One region of the Paraburkholderia sp. MM5496-R1 genome, then DNA from elsewhere that is predicted to be linked to it. Evidence: predicted binding sites of a transcription regulator. Region 1 holds the regulator's gene; the other holds the start of a gene.
The links. The regulator FNR, encoded in region 1, switches genes on or off when oxygen is low (the NO sensors DNR and NnrR bind a similar motif). The targets are predictions, from matches to a motif close to TTGATNNNNATCAA.
Positions count from the first base shown of each region.

Region 2: the regulator FNR is predicted to act here: its motif matches at 5,758-5,771, upstream of OKW38_RS09445 (universal stress protein).

Region 1 covers NZ_JBNDLT010000001.1:844,791-856,702, forward strand. Annotated here, with positions in the region: gene OKW38_RS04260 (hypothetical protein) at 1-120, opposite strand, end outside; gene phbB (acetoacetyl-CoA reductase) at 258-1,004, opposite strand; gene OKW38_RS04270 (polyketide synthase) at 1,069-1,416, opposite strand; gene OKW38_RS04275 (universal stress protein) at 1,621-2,460, shown strand; gene OKW38_RS04280 (universal stress protein) at 2,484-2,987, shown strand; gene OKW38_RS04285 (universal stress protein) at 3,061-3,522, opposite strand; gene OKW38_RS04290 (response regulator transcription factor) at 3,843-4,250, shown strand; gene fnr (fumarate/nitrate reduction transcriptional regulator Fnr) at 4,267-5,049, shown strand; gene OKW38_RS04300 (PAS domain-containing sensor histidine kinase) at 5,172-6,272, shown strand; partial or broken gene OKW38_RS04305 (hypothetical protein) at 6,206-6,346, shown strand; gene OKW38_RS04310 (universal stress protein) at 6,306-6,776, opposite strand; gene OKW38_RS04315 (universal stress protein) at 6,827-7,828, opposite strand; gene OKW38_RS04320 (zinc-dependent alcohol dehydrogenase family protein) at 7,987-8,976, opposite strand; gene OKW38_RS04325 (DUF3564 domain-containing protein) at 9,317-9,691, shown strand; partial or broken gene OKW38_RS04330 (RNA polymerase sigma factor) at 9,744-9,858, opposite strand; gene OKW38_RS04335 (FAD-binding oxidoreductase) at 9,914-11,254, opposite strand; gene OKW38_RS04340 (UxaA family hydrolase) at 11,479-11,912, opposite strand, start outside.
Region 2 covers NZ_JBNDLT010000002.1:571,419-583,330, forward strand. Annotated here, with positions in the region: gene OKW38_RS09415 (helix-turn-helix domain-containing protein) at 1-594, opposite strand, end outside; gene OKW38_RS09420 (response regulator) at 587-1,018, opposite strand; gene OKW38_RS09425 (response regulator) at 1,208-1,855, opposite strand; gene OKW38_RS09430 (PAS domain-containing sensor histidine kinase) at 1,852-3,225, opposite strand; gene OKW38_RS09435 (universal stress protein) at 3,458-4,285, opposite strand; gene OKW38_RS09440 (universal stress protein) at 4,282-4,788, opposite strand; gene OKW38_RS09445 (universal stress protein) at 4,846-5,682, opposite strand; gene OKW38_RS09450 (bifunctional enoyl-CoA hydratase/phosphate acetyltransferase) at 5,843-7,246, opposite strand; gene OKW38_RS09455 (hypothetical protein) at 7,372-7,611, opposite strand; gene OKW38_RS09460 (NRAMP family divalent metal transporter) at 7,948-9,249, opposite strand; gene OKW38_RS09465 (oleate hydratase) at 9,262-10,899, opposite strand; gene OKW38_RS09470 (hypothetical protein) at 11,206-11,685, shown strand; gene OKW38_RS09475 (universal stress protein) at 11,743-11,912, shown strand, end outside.

The DNA.
Region 1 (11,912 bases):
ATGGCAGTGCGACACGAGCGCGCCAAACCGCGCGAGACGCACCAGTTGCGCACCTGCTTCCGCTTCGAGCGGAGCGGCACCCGCAAAGCCAAGGTAGACGATCTGCATGTCGATGCCCATCTTCGCCTCCCCTTGCGAGTGTCGATCGAACCTGTTCCGCGCAGACTCAGGGTCCAGGCGCCTGCTATGGGGCTTATCTTGTTCTTGCCAGAAAGGCGGTCATTGACGTGGGTCAAGCGCGGTGAAGGCGAGCACCCTCAATGCATATGCATACCCCCGTTAATCGCAATGTCCGCACCGGTGATAAAAGCCGCCTCCTCTGAGCATAGAAACGAGATCAACGCCGCCACCTCGTCCGGACGTCCCAGCCGGCCGAGCGGAATCTGCGGCAGGATCTTCGTGTCGAGGATCTCGCGCGGCACCGCTTCGACCATCGCGGTCGCGAGATAACCGGGCGACACCGTGTTCACCGTGACGCCGTGCTTCGCGGTTTCGAGCGCAAGTGCCTTCGTGAAGCCGTGCACGCCCGCTTTGGCCGCTGAATAATTGGTTTGCCCGTAGGCGCCGCGCGAACCGTTGACCGACCCCACGTTGACGATGCGGCCGTGGCGCCGCTCGAGCATGCCGGGCAACAGCGGCTTGCTCATGTTGAACAGGCCATCGAGATCGGTGCGCAGCACGGCGTCCCAGTGCTCCTTGCTCATCTTCGCGAAGCTCGTGTCGTGCGTGATGCCCGCGTTGTTGATCAGCACGTCGACCCCGCCCAGTTCGGTCAGCACGCGTTGCGCGCAGCGCGCGCATGAATCGAAGTCGGCGATGTCGGCTTCGTAAGCGTGAAAGTCGCGCCCCGTGTCGCGCTCGTGCTGCAGCCATGTCGACACGTGATCGTTGTGCGTCGAGTGCGTCACCGCGACCGTCATGCCCGCGTCATGAAGCGCCCGGCTGACCGCCGTGCCCAAACCGCCCATCCCGCCTGTGACCAATGCCACGCGATCCGTTCCCATCTGAACTCCTCCTTGCCGTGTCTGCCATTGACGGTGCGCGCGCCGGCCTTGCCGGCTCGCGCGGCTAAACGACGCCCGCGAACGGCAGCGCGTTCTGCGAGCTCCACCACCATGCGCTCAGGCCGCCCGCGAGCGGCGCGACGCCTGGCGCGATGCCGTACCCCGCCTGCCACCACGCATACCAGGCGGCGCAAGCGCGGTTGGCCTCGCCGAACCAGTCCGCCTCGCGCTGCGCGACGAAAGCGATCGACTTGCTCCAGTCGGCGAAGCACCGCTCGGCGTACTCGTGTGCCGCGCCCTGTGCGGTCTGATACGCCGCCGCGTAGTCGAGCCAGCCTTCGGGCGGTCCGGACGCCGTCGAGGTCCACGGTGAAGCGGGGCGCCCGGGCGGCGCATCGGATTCGGAAATCATGATCGCTGCCCTCCAGAGCACAGCATAGGATTGCCAGGCGCGGTTGCAAACCGTCGAGCGTGCCCGTCACTGTACTGAGCGCGCGGCGGCCCGCGCTTGATCTGCATCAACAGCCGCGGCCGCCGGGCCCTTAGACTCCATTTGACGACGGGCTCGAGCCTGCTTGCGCCCGTTTCCCCACGTTTCTGTCACGGAGCTTTGGCGATGAGCTACAAAAGCATTCTCGTTCACCTCGATACGAGCGTTCGTGCACATCCGCGCCTCGAAATCGCATTGCAGCTCGCACACCGCTTTCATGCGACGCTGACCGGCCTGTTTTCGACGTACGTGCCACCGCGGCACGCGTTCTTCGTGATGGCCGGCACCGCCGACTACTACGCGGAGCACGAGCGTCTGCGGCACGAGCGTGCCAGCGCGCTCGAGCGGCTGTTTCGTGCGGAACTCGCGCGCGCGAACGTCGACGGTCATTGGATCGCCGCGAACGGCTACGCGAACGACGTCGTGCCGCCCTATGCGCGTCTCGCCGATCTGATCGTGCTCGGGCAGACCGATCCGACCGATCCCGAGGCGTTCGTCGCCGAACAGTTCGTCGAGCACGTCGTGCTGTCGGCCGGGCGGCCGGTGCTGCTGGTGCCGTCGGGCGGCACCTTCGCGGCGCCCGGCCGCCACGTGCTGATCGCGTGGGACGGCAGCCGCGAAGCCACCCGCGCGATCCACGACGCGCTGCCGTTCCTCGCGCACGCGTCCAAAGTGACGCTGCTGACGGTTCATTCATCGGGCGATCGTCCGCCGCGCGACACGGTTCCGGGCGACGACATCGCACTCACCGTCGCACGTCACGGCGTCAAGATCGACGTGCGCGAACTGAGCGTCGCGGACGGCACGCCGGTCGGCGACGCGCTGCTGTCGCAGGCGGCCGACCTCGGCTGCGACATGATCGTGATGGGCGCCTACGCGCATTCGCGTCTGCACGAAGTCGTACTGGGCGGCGCGACGCGCACGATGCTCGAGTCGATGACCGTGCCGGTGCTGTTGTCGCACTGAAGTGACCGCTTAAGGAGTCCGCCATGTTTCACCGCCTACTCGTCGCGCTCGATGGCAGCGACACCGCCTCCCGTGCGTTCGACGCCGCGCTGACCCTTGCCGCCGAATCGGGCGCCGAGCTGCAGCCGCTGTACGTGATCGACGTGCCCGTCATCGCCTACGACGCGCCCGGCTTCGACCCTTGCGTGATCCAGGACGCCTTCATCGAGGAAGGCAAGCGGATCGCGGCCGATGCCCAGAGCCGGATGACCGCGCGCGGGATCAAGGGCACGGCCCGCACCGTCGAAGCCGCGATCACCGGCGAAGACGTCGCGCATCGCATCGTCGAGGCGGCGCTCGAATGGCACGCCGACGCGATCGTGATGGGCACGCACGGCCGCCGTGGTGTTCAACGACTGATGCTCGGCAGCGTCGCCGAGCGCGTGCTGCGCAGCGCCAGCTGCCCGGTGCTGATGGTTCCCGCGCACGCGAACGGCGCGACGCGCGATCGGTCAGTCCCGGCCTGCGCCGAAAACGAACTCACCTGAGCTGAGCCGCGAAAACCAGGCTGCTGCGCGGCCGCTCCCACGCGATCGCGCCACGGCTGCGCGACGCGGCGCTTCAGGGCCGCGCGTGCCCGGGTTCGTCATGCCGCACGATCAGCACCGGCTTGTCGGTCGCACGCACGAGCGACTCCGCGACGCTGCCGAGCAGAAAGCGCTGCACGCCGTGGCGGCCGTGCGTGCCCATCACGATCAGATCGGCTTCGATTTCGTCGGCGACGCGCGCGAGCACCGCGGACACGCTTTCGGCGTACGCGTCGATCACCCGCACGCCGCCGGGCACCTGCGCCTCGCGCATCAGCTCGCGCGGCGCATCGAGCGCGCGGCTGGCGAATTCTTGCGCCGCGGCCGCCGGTTCCGGCTCGAAAGCCACATCGGCATTGTCCGACCACTTGCCGTGCCCTACCACGCAGCAGGCTTCGAGTGTGGCGCCCGTCAGCTTCGCGAGCTTCAGCGCCTCGGCAAAGGCGCGCTGCGCGCTGGGACTGTCGTCGAGCGCAACCAGAATTCGTGCATACATGTTGGACTCCCTGTGAAAGCGCTGGCATGAACCGAAGCGGTGCCGTCGCGTGTCCGCGCCGACAGTGTGAAGCGCGCGCCGCCGCGCGGCTTGACGCAGGTCAATGGGTCTTTATCGGCTTGTTCCGTGATTACTTAATCAACTGCATGCCTGCGACCTTCGAAGCCGTCACGTCGAAAGTAGCCGTGTACTCGCACTCGGCTACATACCCCATCGCCAGCCATGCACTAGGAATATTCCTACAACATTACCCGAACTCCTAGCGCCGCTTAAATCCCCGCCGATATATTTCTGAGATGAGGTCGCCAATACTGGTCGGTATGGACACCGCTCCGCCAGCCACCTTATCGAGAGTCTTCCTCGTCGACGATGCGACCGAGGTCCGGCGCCGGCTTGCTTGCCTGATCGCGCTGATTCCCGGCATCGAAATCGCCGGCGAGTCCGCCGGCGTCGAGCACACGTTCGACGACATCGTCGCGAGTCGCGCCGATGTCGCGGTGCTGGACCCGTGCTTCTCGGGCAAGACCAATCTGCTGCTGCTCGCGGCGCTGTCGCGGGTGCGGCCGTCCATCGTCAGCATCGTGTTGACCAATCATTGCACGACGGCGTTTCGCCGAGCGTGCGAAGCGGCGGGCGCCGACTTCTGCTTCGACAAGACCTCGGAGTTCGAACTCGCCTGCCGTGCCATCGAAGCGATTGCCTATGCGCGTCGTGCGCATCCGGCCTGACCGCCAGGAGCAGATCATGCAAGTTGCCGCAGTCTGTGAACCCCGCCACGACGCGCCCCGCAGTTCGCACGTCGTACCGATCCACGTCGTGCCACGCACCGCGGCCACACGCTACGCCGTGCCGCGCTGCTCCACCTGCGCGATGCGCGCGATCTGCATGCCGCCCGAGCTGACATCCGACGAACTGAGCCGACTCGACACGTTGATCTGCTCGACGCGCTCGATCAAACGCGGTGATGCGCTGTATCGCGCGGGCGACGCGTTTCAAAGCATCTACGCGATCCGTGCCGGATCGTTCAAGACCGTGGTCATGCATCGCGACGGCCGCGAGCACGTGACTGGCTTCCAGATCGCCGGCGACTCGCTCGGCTTCGACGGCATCGGCGAGGGCAAGCAGAATTGCGATGCGATCGCGCTCGAAGACAGCGTCGTGTGCATCATTCCGTTCGCGCAGCTCGAGGCGATCTGTCGCGAGATGAAGCCGATGCAGCATCACATCTACCAGATGATGAGCAGCGAGATCGTGCGCGAATCGAGCCAGATGATGCTGCTCGGCACGATGAGCGCCGAACAGCGCGTCGCGACGTTTCTGCTGAATCTGTCGAAGCGCTTCAAGGCGCGCGGCTTTTCCGCGGCGGAGTTTCATTTGCGCATGACCCGCGAGGAAATCGGCTGCTTTCTGGGCATGAAGCTCGAAACGGTGAGCCGGATGTTCTCGAAGTTCCAGCGCGAGCGCCTCGTCAAGGCGAACGGCAAAACGATCCGCATCGAAGACGCGGAAGGACTGGCTCGGGTTTGAACGCCGACGCGTCGCTCGCCTCACGTTCGTTCGCGGGACGTGCGGGGTGGAACAAGCGCTCCCGAACTGATATAACTCGGTGCGTTGCGGTGCGCGACCTTGCGTGACCACCCGGAGGAGCGATAGGTCTGTCGAGCGGCGAGTCTTCCTGCTTCACCAGTGCGGCGTCCGTGTCGGACGTGCCCGTCGAGGATCGCTATTTCATGTTGATCGATGCGGTTCAGGACTATGCGATCTTCATGCTCGACGTGTCCGGCCGCGTGACCAGTTGGAATCCCGGCGCACAGCGCATCAAGGGCTACACGCCCGAAGAAATCATCGGCCAGCATTTCTCGAAGTTCTATACCCCGGAAGACATCGCGGCCGGCAAGCCCGCCCGCGAACTGGAAATCGCCGCAGCCGTAGGCCGCACCGAGGACGAGGGCTGGCGCGTACGTCGCGACGGCTCGCGTTTCTGGGCCAACGTGGTCGTTTCCGCCGTGCACGACGCGTCGGGCGCGCTGCTCGGCTTCGCCAAGATCACGCGCGACCTGACCGAACGTATGCGCCTCGCGGAACTCGAACGCGCGGATCAGGTATCCACCCACGTGCAGATCGCCCGCGAAAACGAGCAGAAACGTATGGCGCGCGAACTGCACGACGATCTCGGCCAACGGCTGACCGCGCTGAAAATGAGCGTCGCGCTGCTCGAAGCGAAGCTGAAAAGCCAGGCCGACACCGAGCCGCTGGCCGCGCAGACGCATGAACTGCAAAAGCAGATCGACTGGATGGCCGCTTCGCTGCGGCGTATCGCCGCCGATCTGCGGCCCCCGCTGCTCGACGACCTCGGGCTCGCCGCCGCGCTCGACTGGCTGGCCGAAGACTTCACGAAACGCTACGACGTGCGCTCGAGCGTGCATCTCGAACCGGCCGAGCCGGTGTGCGGCGAATTCGCGGCGACGGCGCTGTTTCGCATCGTTCAGGAGGCGTTGACGAACGTCGCGCGGCACGCCAAGGCCAGCCGCGTACGCATCGACATGACCTGCGCGGACCCCATCGTATCGCTCGATATCGAGGATGACGGCGTGGGTGTCGCGCTGGATCGGTCGCAGGGAACAGATTCATTCGGTTTGCTCGGCATTCGCGAACGCGTGCGGCAGTTGCGCGGCAACGTGTCGTTCACCAGCTCGCCGGGCCATGGCTTCAGGATCTCGATCCAGATACCGGCCGACGCGCTCGCGTAATGCTCACGCGCTGCCGCGCCCCGCTGTCGCGGGTTACTCTGCTGGCGCATCCTCGGTGCTTGGCTCGCGCATGAGCAGCACCGGACAGGTCGAGAAACGCAGCACCCGCTCCGCCACGCTGCCGATCACGAGGCGCCGCACGCCGCGTCGCCCATGCGTGCCCAGCACAAGCAGATCGGCGTGGATCTGCTCGCCGTGGCGCAGCACGATCGCGGCGACGTCGTCGGACAGGCTCTCCGACTCGATCATTTCAGGGCGGCAAGGCACATCGGCGGCGGCGCAGGCCTGTTCGGCCTCCTCCAGCACCAATTGGCCGTCCTGGCGCAAGGCTTCGACGAGCGTGAGCGGGTCGTAATAGCCGGCATAGGAAAAGAGCGGCGTCTTGTCGACCACATAAACTGGATGCACGACGCCCTTCGTCAACGCGGCGAGATTCACCGCTTCTTTCAGCGCGCGTTTCGAGAAAGTACTGCCGTCTAGCGCGACGAGGATATGTTGGTACATGCCGATTCTCCACTGAGGTTGGATTTGTCAACGCGCGTGGCGCGCCCCTGCTACAGATAAAAGGGCCCGCCCGGACTGCCCAGATACGGCTCCCGCCACTCGCCGTGCGGCACGTCGTCCGCCCGCAACGACGACGCGCCGCGCGGACACACGAGCACGGGACACGCCGCGTCGCGCAGCGTGCGCGACGTCACGTGCCCCGGCAAAGGGTGCGGCGCGCCGCGCATGCCGTGCGAACCCATCACGATCAGGTCCGCGTGCCAGCGTTGCGCTTCGTCGAGAATCGCGCTCGACGCATCGCCGCAATCATCGTCGAACTCGAGCAACGCGGTTTCGGCCGCGCGCCGGCTTTGTTCGAGCATCGCCGCGCCGCGCCGCAAGACATCGATTCGATGCTGCGACACGACTTCGAACGGCAGCCATTCGCACCACGCGAAGCGGTCGTCGGCCGCGTAGACGACCTTGATGCGCGCGTCGGGCGGCGCTACCGCGAGCGCGGTGCGCAGCGCGTCGAGCGCGGTGTCGCTGCCATCGATCGCGACCAGCACGCGGCTCACCGCCGAGGCATCGCTCGCGTCGGTCGACCTCGCCGGCATGTACAGCACCGGACGCCCGATCGACGCGACCAGTTCCTCGGGATCGATACGGCTGTCCCAGCGATGTTCACGCGGATGCGCGGCCACCGCGACCAGATCCGCGTCCCATTGCGTCGCCGTGTGGGCGAGCGCTTCGGCCGCGCCCTGATGCAGCGCGGTGAGATCGACGATCTCGGCGTCGGTCGCCGCGACGACGCCGTGCAACGCGATCACCGCGTCGCGCAGCGCGGCCTGCGCGCCGTGCAGCATCGCGCGATGCGCCTCGCACCAGTCCGGATAGCTGAGCATCAGCGTCGGATAAAGCGCGGCAGGATTGCAAACGATATCGACGAGACGAAAGCGCGCATCCGCCGCGACCAACTGCCGGGCGACGCGCGTGCCGAGCGGCAGTCCGCTGCCGCCCGCGGACGCGATCATCACGCGGTGGAAGGTGTTGCGCCCGGCAGCAGTGTTCATCGGCTCTCCTCGGATCGTCGCACCGCGAGGCGGCGCGTCAACCGCGTCGCTTCACACCTCGGCCCGTGACGGGGACGCCAACGGTTCGCGCTTACATGATGAACGCCGACGCGGCGCGCGGCTTGATCTGTATCAAGCGCCAACGGCTCGCTAGCGGATCACGGGCGGACCGCGAGCACGGCCGCGCCGGTCAGGTTGCCGTTGCGCAGATCGTCGAGCGCGCGGTTCGCGTCGCGCAACGCGTAAGTCGTGGTCTCGATCGCGAGCTGCGTCTCGGCGGCGCTGCGCATGAACTGAAGCCCATCGTCGCGGGTCAGATTCGCGACCGACACCACGCGCCGCTCGCCCCACAGAAACGCGTACGGGAACGACGGAATGTCGCTCATATGAATGCCGCCGCACACCACCACGCCACCTTTCGCGACCGCCTGCAACGCCAGCGGCACCAGTGCGCCGACCGGCGCGAACAGCAGCGCGGCGTCGAGTTCGCCGGGCGGTGCCTCGTCGCTGCCGCCGGCCCATGCCGCGCCGAGGCGCAGCGCGAGTTGCTGGGCCGCGTGGTCGCCGGGACGCGTGAACGCATAGACGGTGCGCTGCTGGTGACGCGCCACCTGCGCGACGAGATGCGCGGCCGCGCCGAAACCGTAGATGCCGATCCGTTCGGCGTCGCCCGCCATGCTCAACGTGCGATAGCCGATCAGACCCGCGCACAGCAGCGGCGCGGCCTCGACATCGCTGTAGTGCGGCGGCAGATGAAAGCAGTAGCGGCTGTCGGCGACCGTGCGCTCGGCGTAGCCGCCGTCGATCGTGTAGCCGGTGAAGCCAGCGTCGTCGCAGAGATTTTCGCGGGCGGACAGACAGTAGCGGCAGTGGCCGCAGGTGCGCCCGACCCACGGCACGCCGACCCGCTCGCCCACCGTGAAACCGCTGACGCCCGCGCCCAATTCGGCCACCACGCCGACGATTTCGTGGCCGGGAATCACCGGCCGCTTTGGATGCTCGAGCTCGCGGTCGACCAGATGCAGGTCCGTGCGGCACACGCCGCACGCATGAACGTCGATCAGGATCTCCCCGGCACCGGGCCGCGGATCAGGCACTTCCCGCTCGGTCAGCGTCGCCGAGCTGCCGTCGAACACCATCGCTCGCATCGGGTTCTCCTTCAGATGCTTCGGTAGCGACAAGCTGCCGTCATGGCAGACAGCGAGGCGCGCGCCGTTCTCAGCAGCGTAGGCGCGCCATTGTGTCGCGCGATCGGCCCGCGCCGCAGACCGTTTGATCGAAGTCAATAAGGGGCGTTTCGCCGCCCGTACACTGATCTTATTCCTGATACCGGAGTACGTGCCGTGATTGCGCGAATCCGAAACTGTCTGCTCGTGTGCTCGGCGTGCGCTTAGCCAATAAGGACTCGATGCGCACGCAGCGGGCCGGCTGCCGACGCGCGATGGCGTCGGCAATGCGAATCAGTTGTATACATTGCGGAGACATGTCATGCGTTTGACTGTTCATCTCGACACGTTCGATCGTGTCAACCCGATGGCCTTCGCCATTCTCTGGCTCGACAAGGACACGCGGCAATGGTCGCGCGAAGGTCATTTCGGGCTCGAGTTGCCCGAATGGGGCGCGTTGCATATGGATTGCGGCAATACGCTCGTGTGCGCGCCGCATAGCTCCGCGCCGGTCTGCGTGCTCGAGGGACTCGATCTGAATCAGCTCGACGGGCCGTTCGAAGGCGAGGTCGGCCGTGTGCAGTGGTGCGCCGAGCTCGGCCGCATCCTCGCGAGCGGCCACTGGCGCGTGCAATGCATCGACGTCGAACGGACGGCACCGGAAAACGGCGTATTCGCAACCGGCGAAGACGCCTGAATCGGCACAGCTCCGGCGTACCGCGTCGCCGATGCCATGACGCGCCGCCGGATATTTTCGTTAGTACGCTCGCAACGATGCGATCGCTGCGCCCCGCCGAATTCGAACACGTCGCGCTCCGCGAGATCGAGTGCCTGAGCAAGCGACTCGCGCAACATGCTGCGCGCGTTCCCGAGCGGCTGAAAGCGCCGTGGCTGCGCACGCAGATTCGCGCCGCGCACACTACATCGCGATCACCTTGCCAGGGTTCAGGAGATTGTGCGGATCGAGCGCGAGCTTGATCGCCTTCATCGCGGCGAGTTCGGCCGGCGAGCGTGACAGGCCGAGCACGCTCAGCTTCTCCTCGCCGATCCCATGCTCGGCCGATACCGAGCCGCCCATTTCCCCCGTCAGTTCATAGACGACGCGCTTGACGTCGTCGATGGCCTCGTCGGTCCAGCCAGGTTCTTGCACCACTACGTGCAGATTGCCGTCGCCGAGATGCCCATAGACGAGGATCGTCGCTTGCGACCAGCGCGCGCGCAACCGCTCGTCGCAACGCTGTGCCGCGTCGCCCGCCTGCGCGACCGCGAAGCTGATGTCGAACGAGATGCGTCCCGGGATCAGGCGCGGATATTCGGCTGGCGCGTCGCGAATCGCCCAGAACGCCGCGGCGTCCGCGTCCGATTGCGCGATTGCGGCGTCGGCGATCACGCCGGCGTTCAACATGTCGGCGAGGAATTCCTCGAAAGCCGCCGACTGCCGTTCCGGGTCCGCGCCGCAAGTCTCGAGCAATACGTAGTAGGCGTGACCGCTCGCGAGCGGCACGCGCAGTTCGGGCAGGCGTTGCCGCACGAAGTCGCAATAGCTTGGCCACATGACCTCGAACGCGGACACGCCGGCCGGCAGCCGCTCCTGCGCGCGGCCGAGCAGCGTGGTCACCGCCGCGTAGTCCGGCATGCCGCACCATGCGGTCGAGATCGCGCGCGGCTTGGCCCGCAGGCGCAGCACCGCGCGCGTGATGACCGCGAGCGTGCCCTCGCTGCCCGTTAGCAGGTTGCGCAGGTCGTAGCCGGTATTGTTCTTGATCATCTTGCGCTCGCCGCCGATCACGCTGCCGTCGGCGAGCACCGCTTCGACGTCGAGCACCTGGTCGCGCATCATCCCGTAGCGGATCACGCGATTGCCGCCCGCATTGGTCGCGATGTTGCCGCCGATCGTGCAACTGCCGCGCGCGCCGAGGTCGAGCGCGAACATGAAGCCGGCGTGATCGGCCGCTTCCTGCACGACCTGCAGCGGTGTGCCCGCGAACACGGTCATCGTCGCGCTGACCGGATCGATGTCGATGACGCCGTTCATCCGCTCGACGCTCAGCGCGACCTCCTCCCCAAGCACGCAGGCACCGCCCGCGTGCCCGGTCATGCCGCCTTGCGTGACGACCGGCTGCCGGAATTGATGGCAGATCCTGAGCGCGGTGGCGACCTCTTCGGTCGTGCGCGGGCGGATCAGCGCGATCGGATCGGTCGATGGCGTGCCGCTCCAGTCCGCGAACCGCCGCCCGCCAAATTCGGCCGGCAGGCTCACGATGTCAGCGCCGAGCGCCGCGCGCAGCGCGCAGCGCGGCGACGGCTTCGTTACCGCGGGTCGCGGAGATCGGTTCCTGCTGCATCGGATATCTCCAGTTCGTCAGACGGGCAGAGCCGCTGCGCGCGCTTCACCTCGCGGCCTGAATGAAGGCGGCGTTCCAATTGCATCCTCCAATGCGTGATCCGTTCGGCTATTCGGTCGTGTCGCTGCAATGCACCCGCTCAGGTCACCACGCCGACCTGCCACGGCACGAACTCGCTTTGCCCATAGCCGTGCAGCTCGCTCTTCGTGCGCGTGCCGGACGCGCAGTCGAGCATCATGCGAAAGATCGCTTCGCCGAGTTCGTCGATGCTCGCGCTGCCGTCGACCACACCGCCGCAATTGATATCGATGTCGTCCTGCTGGCGCTCCCACAACGCGGTGTTGGTCGCCAGCTTCAATGACGGCGACGGCGCGCAGCCATAGGCGGAGCCGCGCCCGGTCGTGAAGCAGATCAGGTTCGCGCCCGAGGCGACCTGTCCCGTCGCCGACACCGGATCGTAGCCGGGCGAATCCATGAATACGAAGCCCTTCGCGGCGATCGGCTGCGCGTATTCGTAGACGTCGACCAGATTCGTCGTGCCGCCCTTCGCGACCGCGCCGAGCGATTTCTCGA
Region 2 (11,912 bases), on a different contig from region 1:
CTTGCCCGACAGGTTCAGCAGGAACGTCGCGACCCGCTGGTCCGCGGACATCGTGCCGAGCAGCATCATCAGCGTCGCCTCGCGCACGATCTCGCCGCCCATCAACCTGTGCACATGCTGCTGCAATGCCTTGACGTCGCGGCACATGGCTTCGAGCAAATGGAACGGGATGATGCAGACCTTGCTGTCCTCGATGGCGAGCCCATCGCAGCTATGCTTGCCTGAACCGATGCCGTCGAGACCCAGCACATCGCCCGCAAGATGAAACCCGGTGACCTGTTCACGGCCGTCGCGATGCATCACGACGGTCTTGAACGAGCCCGCGCGAACTGCGTAGATGCTCTGGAACGAATCGCCTGCGCGAAACAGGGATTCGCCATTTTTGATCGTGCGCGAAGGGCAGATCAGCGCGTCGACCCGTTCGGTCTCTGTCGCCGTCAGACCTTCCGGCAAGCAGGAAGCACGCATCGCGCAACTCGGGCAGTTGGCGCCGCCGTGCTTCGGCCGGGCCGGTGCGAATCCGGGATCTTTCAGCGCGTGCAGCGGAATCTGCGCGATGGTCCGGGTCTGGGAATATTCGGCAACGTCAGACATGATGGGCTCCGAGATGGTAGAGACCGCGCGCGCAATGCTCGTGGGCAATTCGCTCGATGGTGTTGCATGCAAGATCGAATTCACTGGTCTTGTCGAAGAAGTACTGCGCGCCGTTGGCGACGCACGCCTGCCTGAACCACGTGCCCGAATGATTCGTGAGTACGATCGTGATCACGGTGGACATGCTCTGCGCGAGGTTGCGCAGCAGGTCGATGCCGCTGCCGCCGCTCAGATGTAAATCCATCACCACGACGTCGGCTGCCGTCGCGCCGATGCCGTCCAGTGCCGCACCGGGTTCCTCCGCTTCACCGACGATCTCGACGCCTTCGATCGCACCGAAACGCGCGGCGATCCGTTTCCTGATCGAAATCGCGTCGTCCACGAGGAACACGCGTACGGCCGGGTGTGACGGGCTTGTGTTCATGGCTCGAAGTATCGGCCGCGTCATCTCAAAATAAAATCAGCGGGGAACGAGCTTCGGGTAGGCGAGCGGGAAGTGTTGTAGGAAATTTCCTACACACACTCTGTGACGGCAAAGCAGCCGCGCGAGGAGCCACGGATGTGACGGGGGTCACGACGGAGCGGACCCAGTGACAGCGGCGCCGTGACGGCGCTAGATTTCGTCGTCTTCCCCGAGCAGCTTGTGGCGCAGCGCGTAGCGCACCAGCGCGGCTTCGTGCGGCATCTGCATTTTCTCGAGAATGCGGGTTTTATAGGTGCTTACCGTCTTGCTGCTGACACATAATTCGGTGGCAATTTCCGTGAGGGTTTGTCCTGCGGCGATGCGCCGGAAAACGTCGAATTCGCGATCCGACAGGCGCTGGTGGGGCAGTGTGTCGGCGGGCTCGTTCAGGCTTTGCGCGAAGCGCTCGGCCATCGCGAGACTGACATAGACGCCGCCGGAGGCGACCTTGCTCACCGCCGAGACCAGTTCCGCGCTCGCGCTCTCCTTGGTGAGATAGCCCGATGCACCGGCTTTGAAAGCACGCACGGCGTACTGTTGCTCCGCATGCATGGTGAGTACGAGAATGCGCAGGGCCGGCATCTCGTCCTTGATCTGCTTGATCAACTCGACGCCGTTGCGCCCCGGCATCGACAGATCCAGCACCAGCACATCGGCTGGGTGCGAGCGAACCAGAGCAATCGTACTGACGCTGTCGCTGGCTTCTCCGGCCACTTCGAAGCCGTTTGTGTTTTGCAAAATATGTCGCAGGCCATCGCGCACGAGCGCGTGATCGTCGGCTATCAGCACGCGAATCATGTTAGCGTCTCCTGCTGTTGCACGGCCGCGGCCGGGAACGTGACGGTCAGTGAAAAGCCCTTGCCGCTGGACGTCTGTATTTCGACGGTGCCGCCTAGCATATGCGCACGTTCGCGGATCCCGAGCAGCCCGAACGATTTTTCGGCGCGCGCGTCCGAACGGCCCACACCATGACCGTTGTCCGCCACTCGCACAATGCAGGCGTCCTCTTCGCGGCGCACCGTCAGCGTGACGAGCGTGGCTTGCGCGTGGCGGGTGACGTTGGTGAGCGCCTCCTGCACGATGCGGAATAGTGTGGTTGCGCCTGCCGGCGTAAAGGGTGTGTCGCCGACTTCGATGTCACGTTTCACCTCGATGCCGTAGCGGTTCGTAAAGTCGTTGGCGAGCCATTCGATGGCCGGGATCAGGCCGAGATCGTCGAGCATGACCGGGCGCAGGTCGGCCGCGATCCGGCGCACCGACGCGACCGTCGCGTCGATCAGCCGTCGCATGTCGCTGAGTTGCCGCAGAATCCCGGACTCGGCGGTGGCTTCGAGCGCCTGTTCGACCGATGAAAGGTCCATTTTCAGTGCGGTCAACTGCTGGCCGAGGTCGTCGTGCAATTCGCGGGCAATACGGGTTTTTTCGTCCTCGCGAACCATCTGCAGATTGGCCGACAGTTCGCGCAATTCCTCGCGCGATTTGCGCTGCGCGTTCTCCGCTTTGACCCGTTCCGTGATGTCGCGCAGCATGACTGTGTACAGCTTGCTGTCACCGTCGGCCACCTGGGAAATCGACGCTTCGATCGGAAATTCTTCGCCGTTGCTGCGCAGCCCGAATAGCACGCGCTGCTGTTTGCCCATCTGGCGGTCGGCCACGCCCGTGACGCCGAACTGGTCGACATGCCGCTCGTGCGCCGCGCGAAAACGTTCCGGAATGAAGCGCGACAGCGAAGCGCCGAGCGCGTCCGCCGCGCTGCAGCCGAATACCTGTTCGGCCATCGGGTTGAAGATGACAATCTTCTGTCGTTCATCGACGGTGATGATGCCTTCCATCGACGAGCGGATGATCGCCATCATGCGTGCCTCGTTGACGCTCGACTGGCTTCGCGCCTCGCTAGTCAAGGTCGAGACGCCGCGTGCGCGGGCAAGCAGAAAGGCCACGACGGCGAACAGACAGGCAGCGGCGATGCATGCCGTCAGCAAGCTGTTTTCCCGGAGCGGGGCTTCGCGCAGCGACCATTGCGCCAGCCAGCGCCAGATGCCGAGCGCCAGTGTGAGCCCGACCACGAAGGCGAGCGCGCCGACGAGCACAGGGTGTCGTACATAGGTCGCGACTCGCGACCGCGAGGACGGCCCGGGCGCGAAGGGCGTTTTGTCGCGAAGGGGCATGCGCGCCTCGATGGATAACGGATAACTCACGACGCCGGCCGACGGCAGCCTTTGCGATGGGCGACAGACCATGCTGCGCTGTTTATTTTGCGCGATTCGCACGGATCATGCCAGTAGCTGCAGGCGATGACGCGAAGCGCAGTGCCTGAAAGAGGGTGGTCGAAGCCAGACGCCCGGCGCTTGATCCGCATCACACGTATTTCGGGTTTGAAACCGCAGAATCCGTTTCGAATCAGTGCGACATCAGCACCGGCACGGTCATCGACTGCAGCATGGTTCGCGTAACGCCGCCGAGCAACCTTTCCTGAACGCGCGCATGCCCGTACGCGCCCATCACCAGTAGATCGATATGACGGTCGGCAAGCATGTTCAACAGCAGCGCGCCGGTCGATACACCGTCCACTCCGGGCGTCCCGGCGAATCCCGCCTCGATGCCGTGCCGCGCGAGCCAGGCGGCGACGTCGATGCCGGCCGGTTCACCGCTCTGCGAATGGCGCTGCACCGTCATCACGGTGACGAATTTCGCTTTCTTTAGCACCGGCAGTGCATCGGCCACGGATCGCGCGCTTTCGCGGCTGCCGTCCCACGCAATCAACACGTTTTGCCCGAACGACCGGACGGCTCCGGCGTAAGGCAGTACGATGGCCGGGCGGCCCGCACTCATGACCACGTCCTCCACAAAATGGCGGGCGATATAGGACGAAGGCTCCTTCGGATCGGACTGACCGAGAATCAGAAGGTCCGCGTGGCGAGCGTGCAAAGCCGCTGTTTCGACCGCATCACCGGCTGGCGCGCGCCATTCAACGCTCAGGCCGGCGCGCTCGCCGGCCGCCAGGAAGCGTGCGTGGGCGTCCTTCAGATTGGCGTCGCGTTGCGCTTCCTGCGCAGCCACCCAGGCGCCTTCTCCATCCAAAAAGATCGGTCGCGCGAGTTCCTGGCACACCACGTACAAGCCGATCAGATGCGCTTCGTACCGGCGGGCCAGGTCGAGCGCGAATTCGGTGCGCGCGGCGCTATACGGACTGTCGTCCAGATGCACGAGCAGGGTTTTGCAGTTCATGATTGCTCCTTGGCAGCTTCGGCCGTTGGCGATTGTTCGCCTGTAGCCGGGTTCATGCAGTGCGCAGAGATCAGAAGCACCGGGCACTGCGCGATGCGCAGAAAGCGTTCGGCAACGCTGCCGAGCACCATCCGCCGGAAACCTCGGCGCCCATGGGTGCCTATCACCACCACGTCGGCCTTGAACTCGGCAGCGGCGCGCTGGATGCATTGCGCGACGTCGTCGGCGACCGGATCCGCCTCGACGATGCGCGGTGAGCCCGCCACGCCGGCGCGGCGCATGCGCGCGGCGGCGTCGTCGGTCACATGCGCGCCTTCTTCGAGAAGCGCGCCGCGGACGTAAGAGGGATCGTAAGAGGGCACGTCATACGTCATGAGCGGGACGTTCACGACATACAACGGCTGCAATTGCGCGCCGGCTTCGTGTGCAAGTTGCAAGGCGGCGTCGAGCGCATGACTCGACGTTTCACTGCCGTCGACCGCCACCAGAATCTGCTTGTACATGGCGAACTCCCCTTAAGGAGGCGGCTTAGGGCCGCGCCTGCAGAGCGCCTGCGATTGTCAGTGCGACATCAGCACCGGCACGGTCATCGACTGCAGCACCGTGCGGGTTGCGCCGCCCATCACCAGTTCTTGCCAGCGGGCATGGCCGTAGGCTCCCATCACGAGGAGGTCCGCACCGAGCCCGGCTGCTTCCGATAACAGGGTGTCGCCAACCGACGCGGCCGGACCGGCTTCGACGTCCTTGACTTCGACCTTGATGCCGTGCCGCGCAATCACCGCTGCGATGTCGGCGCCCGGAAGACGGGAGCCCGTTTCCCTGCGAGCGCCGTTGACCGCGACGATCGTGGTGAGCCGCGCTGTGCGCATGAACGGCAGCGCGTCATGCACGGCACGGGTGGCTTCGCGGCTGCCGTCCCAGCCGACCATCACATGGCCGCCGGGGGAAGTGACGCTGCTGGCGTTCGGCACCAGCAGCACCGGCCGGCCCGCGGACATGACCAGGTTTTCGGGGAAATAGTTGCCGACGTACGACTCCGGATCATCGGGATCGTCCTGGCCGGCGATGATCAGATCCGCGCAACGTCCCCGGTGCGGCACCGCGAGACTGGCTGACTGATCGACGGCGATCCACTCGCCCGCCACCCCGGCCCGGCTCAGCTCCGCATGGAAGAGGCGTTCGAGCGCACCGCGCCGCTCGGCGCGCAACTGCTCATGCGTCGCGTAGTAGCTGGCGGTGCCGGCCATCACGTACAGCGAGCGCGGATCGGGACTGAACAGGGCGAATACGCCGGCCAGATGGGCACCGAAGTGCTTCGCGAGGCGCAGCGCGATTTCGAGCCGCGGATGCGCGCGCCGGCTCGTATCCAGATGAACGACGATGGTTTTGTAGCTCATTGCAAAGCTCCCGGAAAGTGAATGGGCGGCGCCCGACCATGTGAACTGAGTCTATGAGCCGATGGCGCTGCGGCGTTGATTCAGATCAACCGTGCGACTGGTGGGGCGGGGACAGTGGAACCTGAAGACGACGGGGCGCGCCGGTCCGCAAACGCCCCGTTCACGGGCGCCCTGAGCCTGCCAGCGCACGTTCCGCCGTCAGCTTGGCGAGTGCGGCGGATGCGAGCCTTACGCGCACGCTGTCGGCACGGCTCGTGAGGATGATCGGCAGCCGCGCGCCGAGCACGAGACCAGCCGCGTCGGCGCCGGCGAAGTACATGAGCTGTTTGGCGAGCAGGTTGCCGGCTTCCAGATCTGGCGCCAGCAGGATGTCCGCCTGACCGGCCACGGGCGAATCGATCTGCTTGATTTTCGCGGCCGCCAGGCTGATTGCATTGTCGAAGGCGAGCGGGCCGTCCACTAGCGCGCCCGTGATCTGACCGCGCGCGGCCATGACGGTCAGCGCGGCAGCGTCGAGCGTGGTCGGCATGCGCGAGTTGACCGTTTCGATCGCGCCGAGGACCGCGACCCGCGGGAGTTCGATGCCCAGCACGTGCAACAGGTCGATGGCGTTCTGGCAGATATCGCGCTTATGGTCGAGCGATGGCGTGATATTGACCACGGCGTCGGTGACCACCAGCGGCTTCGAATAGGCCGGCACGTCCATCGCATAGACATGGCTGATGCGCCGCGAAGTGCGTAAGCCGGATGTCCGCGCGACGACCGCGCCGAGCAGTTCGTCCGTGTGCAGACTGCCTTTCATCAACGCGGCGACCCGGCCGGTCGCGCCCATTTCCACGGCACGCGCAGCCGCCGCATGACTGTGCTCGACCGCTTCGATCGGCACACCCGCGAGGCTGAGATTGGCGGCCTCGGCAGCGGCGCGGATTTTGGCTTCGGGGCCGATCAGCACCGGTTCGATCAGGCCTTCGTCGCGGGCTTCGATCGCTGCCAGGATGGCTTCTTCCGAGCAGGGGTGAACGATCGCCGTGCGCAATGCGGGACGCACGCGCGCCTGCCGCATAAACGCGTCGTAGCGGTCGTGACGTCGCAAGGCGACTTCGGCATTCGCGGTGCATGGCCACACTACCGGCATCGACGGTGCAACGACCGTTGCCGTGCCGAGCAGCACGCTGTCGCCTCTCTGGTTCGTGCAGCAGATGTCGAGCAGGACGATGCGTCCGTCACTGCGCTTTTCCTTCACCTTGACCATCGCGGTGATGGTGTCCCCCGCTGAGACAGGATGACGGAACTGCAGGGTCTGGCCGAGGCAGATCGTGCCGGGGCCGGGCAGCCGCTTGCCGAGCAGCGCGGAAATCAGCGCGGCGGTCCACATGCCGTGTACGACTCCATGGCCGGTCAGCGCGCCCGCGGCGATCGCCGCATCTTCATGCGCGGGATCGAGATCGCCCGATACGGCCGCAAACAGATCAATATCGTTCTGCAGGGCCACGCGTACGAGCGACGCCGACTCGCCGATTTCGATTTCGCCGAAAGTGCGGTTGCGCAAAAGGTTGTCGTTCACGATGGCTCCGACACGACACGATGCCGTGTGAGTTTCAGGTACGTCGATTAAGTCATGCCGAGGCTCCGGTGAGTTGATCTGCATCATCTGTTTCGGAGACGCGGCTGCTGGCGTCCTGCATTCCGTCAGACCGGCGCACGCTGACCGACGGTATCGCACAGCGCTTCGGCGAAGCGTTTGAACGCATGCAGCGAGCCCCCGATGCTCTGGTATTTTTCGCGGCCGATCTGTCCGTCGAGCGTAATCAGCAGCCCCGACTCGCGCGCGAGCGCGAGGATGGCATCGAATTCAGGGATCGCGTTGCGCGCGTCCTGTGATGGTTCCGCCGATGTCGCGGCGCGGGCGAAAAAGGCTGTGTCCGACATGGCCGGTCTCCTTACGGGTCTACCTCGGCACGCGCACCGGGCGCATCGCGAGGGCAATCGATTCGGGCTGTCACGAATCCAGTATGGGTCGGCACCCGGCCGGTACAAATCAGGTGGCACCGAGCTTCAGGTAGGACGTTCTGCATGCTTGTCAGGTTTTTCCTACGCAACGATGCGCCGTCATGACGGCCAGGTTCGTCGCTTGATATGGATCATGAGAATTCGCTCAACCGCGCCTATGCTCGTGGCATGCGCTGCGAATCCAGCATGCGAATGCACAACCGCATCGCACGTTCACTGTGACCGTGTCGCGGCGTGCTTTTTCCTGCTTTTCTCTTACCCGGGAATAAACATCAGCAGCGCGGCCACGCCCATCACCAAGGTGGCGATCGAGCCGAGCACGATCAGCGGTTTGCTGGCCGTGAACGCGCCCATCACCGATTTCCTCGACACGAGGATCATCACGACTACCAACAACGGCACCGCCACCACGCCGTTGATGACCGCGCTCCAGAACAGCGCCTTCATCGGGCTGATCGGCGAATACTGGATCACGAGCGCGGCCAGCACGCTGACGGCGATGATCGCGTAGAAGCCGCGTGCGTCGCGCACCTTGCGCTCGAGCCCCTCATGCCAGCCCATCGCTTCGGATAGCGCATACGCGCCTGAACCCGCCAGCACCGGCACGCCGATCAGACCGACGCCGAGGATGCCCGCCGCGAACAGGAGGTAAGCGAAGTCGCCGGCGAGCGGTCGCAACGCGCTCGCGGCCTGTGCCGCCGTGGTGATATCGGTCACGCCGGCCTCGTGCAGCGTCACGGCGGTCGCCAGCATGATGAAAAAGGCGGTGAGGTCGGAATAGAACATGCCGGACCATGTGTCCCAGCGAATCCGTTGCAGCTCGCGGGGCGCCGCGCCGGCATCCATGATGAGCGCGGCATCACCGCGATGGGCGTGCAGGTCTTCTACTTCTTCGGAAGCCTGCCAGAAAAAGAGGTAGGGGCTGATGGTGGTGCCGAATACGCCGACGACCATCGCCGCCGCGTTGCCGTTCAGCGTCAGATGCGGCCACAGCATGCGCCAGCCCACTTCGCGCCAGGGCACGTGAACGGTCAACAGCACGACGGCATAGGCGAGCAGCGAGACCGTCAGCCACTTCAGAAAGAACACGTACCGATGGTACGGCACGAAAACCTGCAGCAGCAGCGTGCCGAACACGAAGCAGGCCGTCATCAGGTGCCGGTCGACGCCGCTCACCAGTTCCGCCACTTCGCCCATCGCGGCAACATCGGCGGCGATGTTCAGCACGTTCGCGACCAGCAGCAACGACACGACGCCCATCAGCACGACAGGTGGGAACGCGCTCTTGATGTTGGCGGCGAGCCCTTTGCCGGTCACCCGGCCGAGGTTCGCGCACATCGACTGAACCGCGGCCATCAACGGAAAGGCGAGCGGCATCGTCCATAGCATGTTCAGGCCGAACTGCGCGCCAGCCTGCGAATAAGTGGCGATGCCGCTCGGATCGTCATCGGCGACGCCCGTGATGAGGCCCGGACCGACATGGGCCAGCGGATGCTCCTTCAGACGCGCGAGCAGCGTCCGCAGGCTTTTGGTATGCCGCAAACTGTCGACTTCCACCCGATCACCTCGCTAATGGTCCCGCAGCGTCGCGAATGCCTTGTAGACGATCCGCGGGTCATGCTGCCCCTTGTAGACAGCCGGTGCGGCCCGATCGAGCCCGAGCAGTGCATACACCGCGTTCTGCGCCGAGCGCACCGAGTATTCGACGGTGAACACGACGTCGTCGGGCAACTCGCAGAACTGCCCGATGAAGGCGAGATTGCGCCATTCGTCAGGTACCACGGCAGGCCGGTCGCCGCGACGGCGCGGCAGGAACTGGCTCGTGATGAACGGCATCATGCAGGGAATGCAAACCGCGTGCTCGAGGATTCGGGCCGACTCCGACTGCATCTTCAGATGACCCACGATCTCCGTCAGGATCTCGCGACCGGTGCAGGCCTGCATCGGCTTGTCGACGAAATCGCCTGGCTGATCGACTCGCAAGCCGTACCCCCAGAACACCTGCACGTCCGCCGGCTGACCGATGAAATGCGGCTGATGCGGCAGCACGATAGACACGAGCCAGTTCGACTCCGGAAAAGTAATCAGGCCGCCTTCGCCGGGCACATTGCCGGTCAGATCGCGGATCAGCCGGAACAGCGTCGGGTCGCGCAGCGTCACCGTGAAGGAGAGCCACTTCGACGCGTCGACATGATCGGCGAAGATGGACGGATGACCGAATTCCGGCCGGCCCGCGGCGATGTTTTTCCACAGGCTCCAGGCCCCCGTTGCGTCGACCGTATCCAGCGGCGCGGGACGGTCCATGCCGCCCAGGCTGGAGGCGGCCGTCATCGAGCCGAGCGTGACGATCACCTTGTCGGCGGGATCGACCGGCAGATCGAAGCGCCCGTGCGCCGTTTCGCCCACTATTGCGCTGACCCGGTTCAGTGGGCCCGTTTCGTCGAAGCGAAGCTCGGTGACCCGGGTGTCCTGCCGGAATGCCACGCCGTGGTCGTCGAGCCAGCGGCGCAGCGGCCGGATCATCGAATCGTACTGGTTATAGACCGTGCGCATGATGCTGTGCAACTGGTTGAAACCGGTGGACATATGCGCGAAACGCAGCAGATAGCGGCGGAATTCGACCGCGCTATGCCACGGCTGGAATGCGAACGTCGTGCACCACATGAGCCAGAAATTGGTTTCGAAGAAGGAGGTGTCGAAGTGATCGGCAATCCGGCTAGCGCCGAGCATCGCTTCCGGTTCGATCGACAGGCGGCCGAGCGTCACCAGATGCTTTTCATCGAGCCCGTAGGCCGGCGCGTCTTCGCGTTTGCCCGCGCGCACGAGCCGCGCTCGCGACGAGGTTCGCATGGTTTCGTTCCAGTCGAAGATTTCCTGCGTCACGCTTTTAGTGCCGTCCAGCGTGGGGATCGACGAGAAGAGGTCATACGTGCACAGATACTTGCTTTCGAGCATGCGCCCGCCGCGCGCGACATAGCCGTTTTCGGGATTGCCCGCACCATCCAGGCTGCCGCCCAGCTTGTCGAGCGCTTCGAAAATGGTGATGTCGCAGCCGCGCACGTGGCCGTCGCGGATCAGGAAGGCCGCGGCCGCCAACGAGGCGATGCCGCCGCCGACAAGATAGAACTTGCCGTTCTCTGCGGCATGGCCGTCACGGTCGACGTCGGCGCGCGGCGCATGTGCGTGAATCGGATCAGAGTTTTGCACGTTGTTTTCCCTTTCGAGGTTCGCTGCAATCGAACTGCAGCCGGACCGCCCTGCCGCGCAGAGCGGGCGTTGTTCCAACATACGCGAGGCTCGGGTGATCCGATTGAGTTGGATCAAGCAACGATCGCGGCGGCGCGCTCGGGCGGGCGTCGAACTCAGGTTGATTCGCAAAGGCGACGCGGGCGGCGCCGCGCTGCGTATCTCGCCTCTTTGTGATCCGCATCAAGTTCGCCCGAAGCTGCCCTCATACGATGGTCCAGTGATCAGGAAAGGCCGGCATCCCCTCGATGTCTTGACGCAGGTCAAGTGGCTCAAACCGTCCCAGCCGATGATCCAATCATCCCGCCGGTTGCGTCTCGTCAACTCACCCCCGCCACTGCAGCGGGCGAATTCGCTAAGGAACCTGCGCGAAAACGCTGGAAGCCTGGGAGAGGGCACATGGGAGTCGGCATGCAAATCGTCTATCTCGGCTTTGCCGGGACGTCGCAAATCGAAGCTGAGGCGGCTTCGCAACTGGTGCGCCTGGAGCGGTTCAGCAGGTCAATCGCGGGTTGTGATCTGGTGATCGAATCGGTCCATGCCGCGCTTCCTGACCATCGGGCCAACGTGCAGCCAGGCGATGCGCGCGGTCGGCTGTTCGAGGCCCGGCTCGACCTGATCATGCGCAGCGGCGAACTCGTCCCGATCAAACGTTGTGTCGACGCCAACGCGCAAGCAGCGATCCAGGCGGCATTCAATTCCGCCGAGGAGCAACTGGCGTGCAATCCGGTGCGTAGCCGGTCCTGATCATCGCAACGAGTCGTGCGACGGCAGCGCTTTTTAATGCCCTACGAGGAGCAAGTCATGTACCAAAACATTCTGGTTGCCGTGGACGGCAGCGAGGCGTCGAAACGCGCGGTTAGTGAGGCTACCCGTATGGCCAAGCTGGCGCATGCGAAGCTGACCGCAGTGTATGCGATCGACCAGTCGGCGGCCTTTATTTACGCGGGCGCGTGCGACCCGCATCTGTTGAC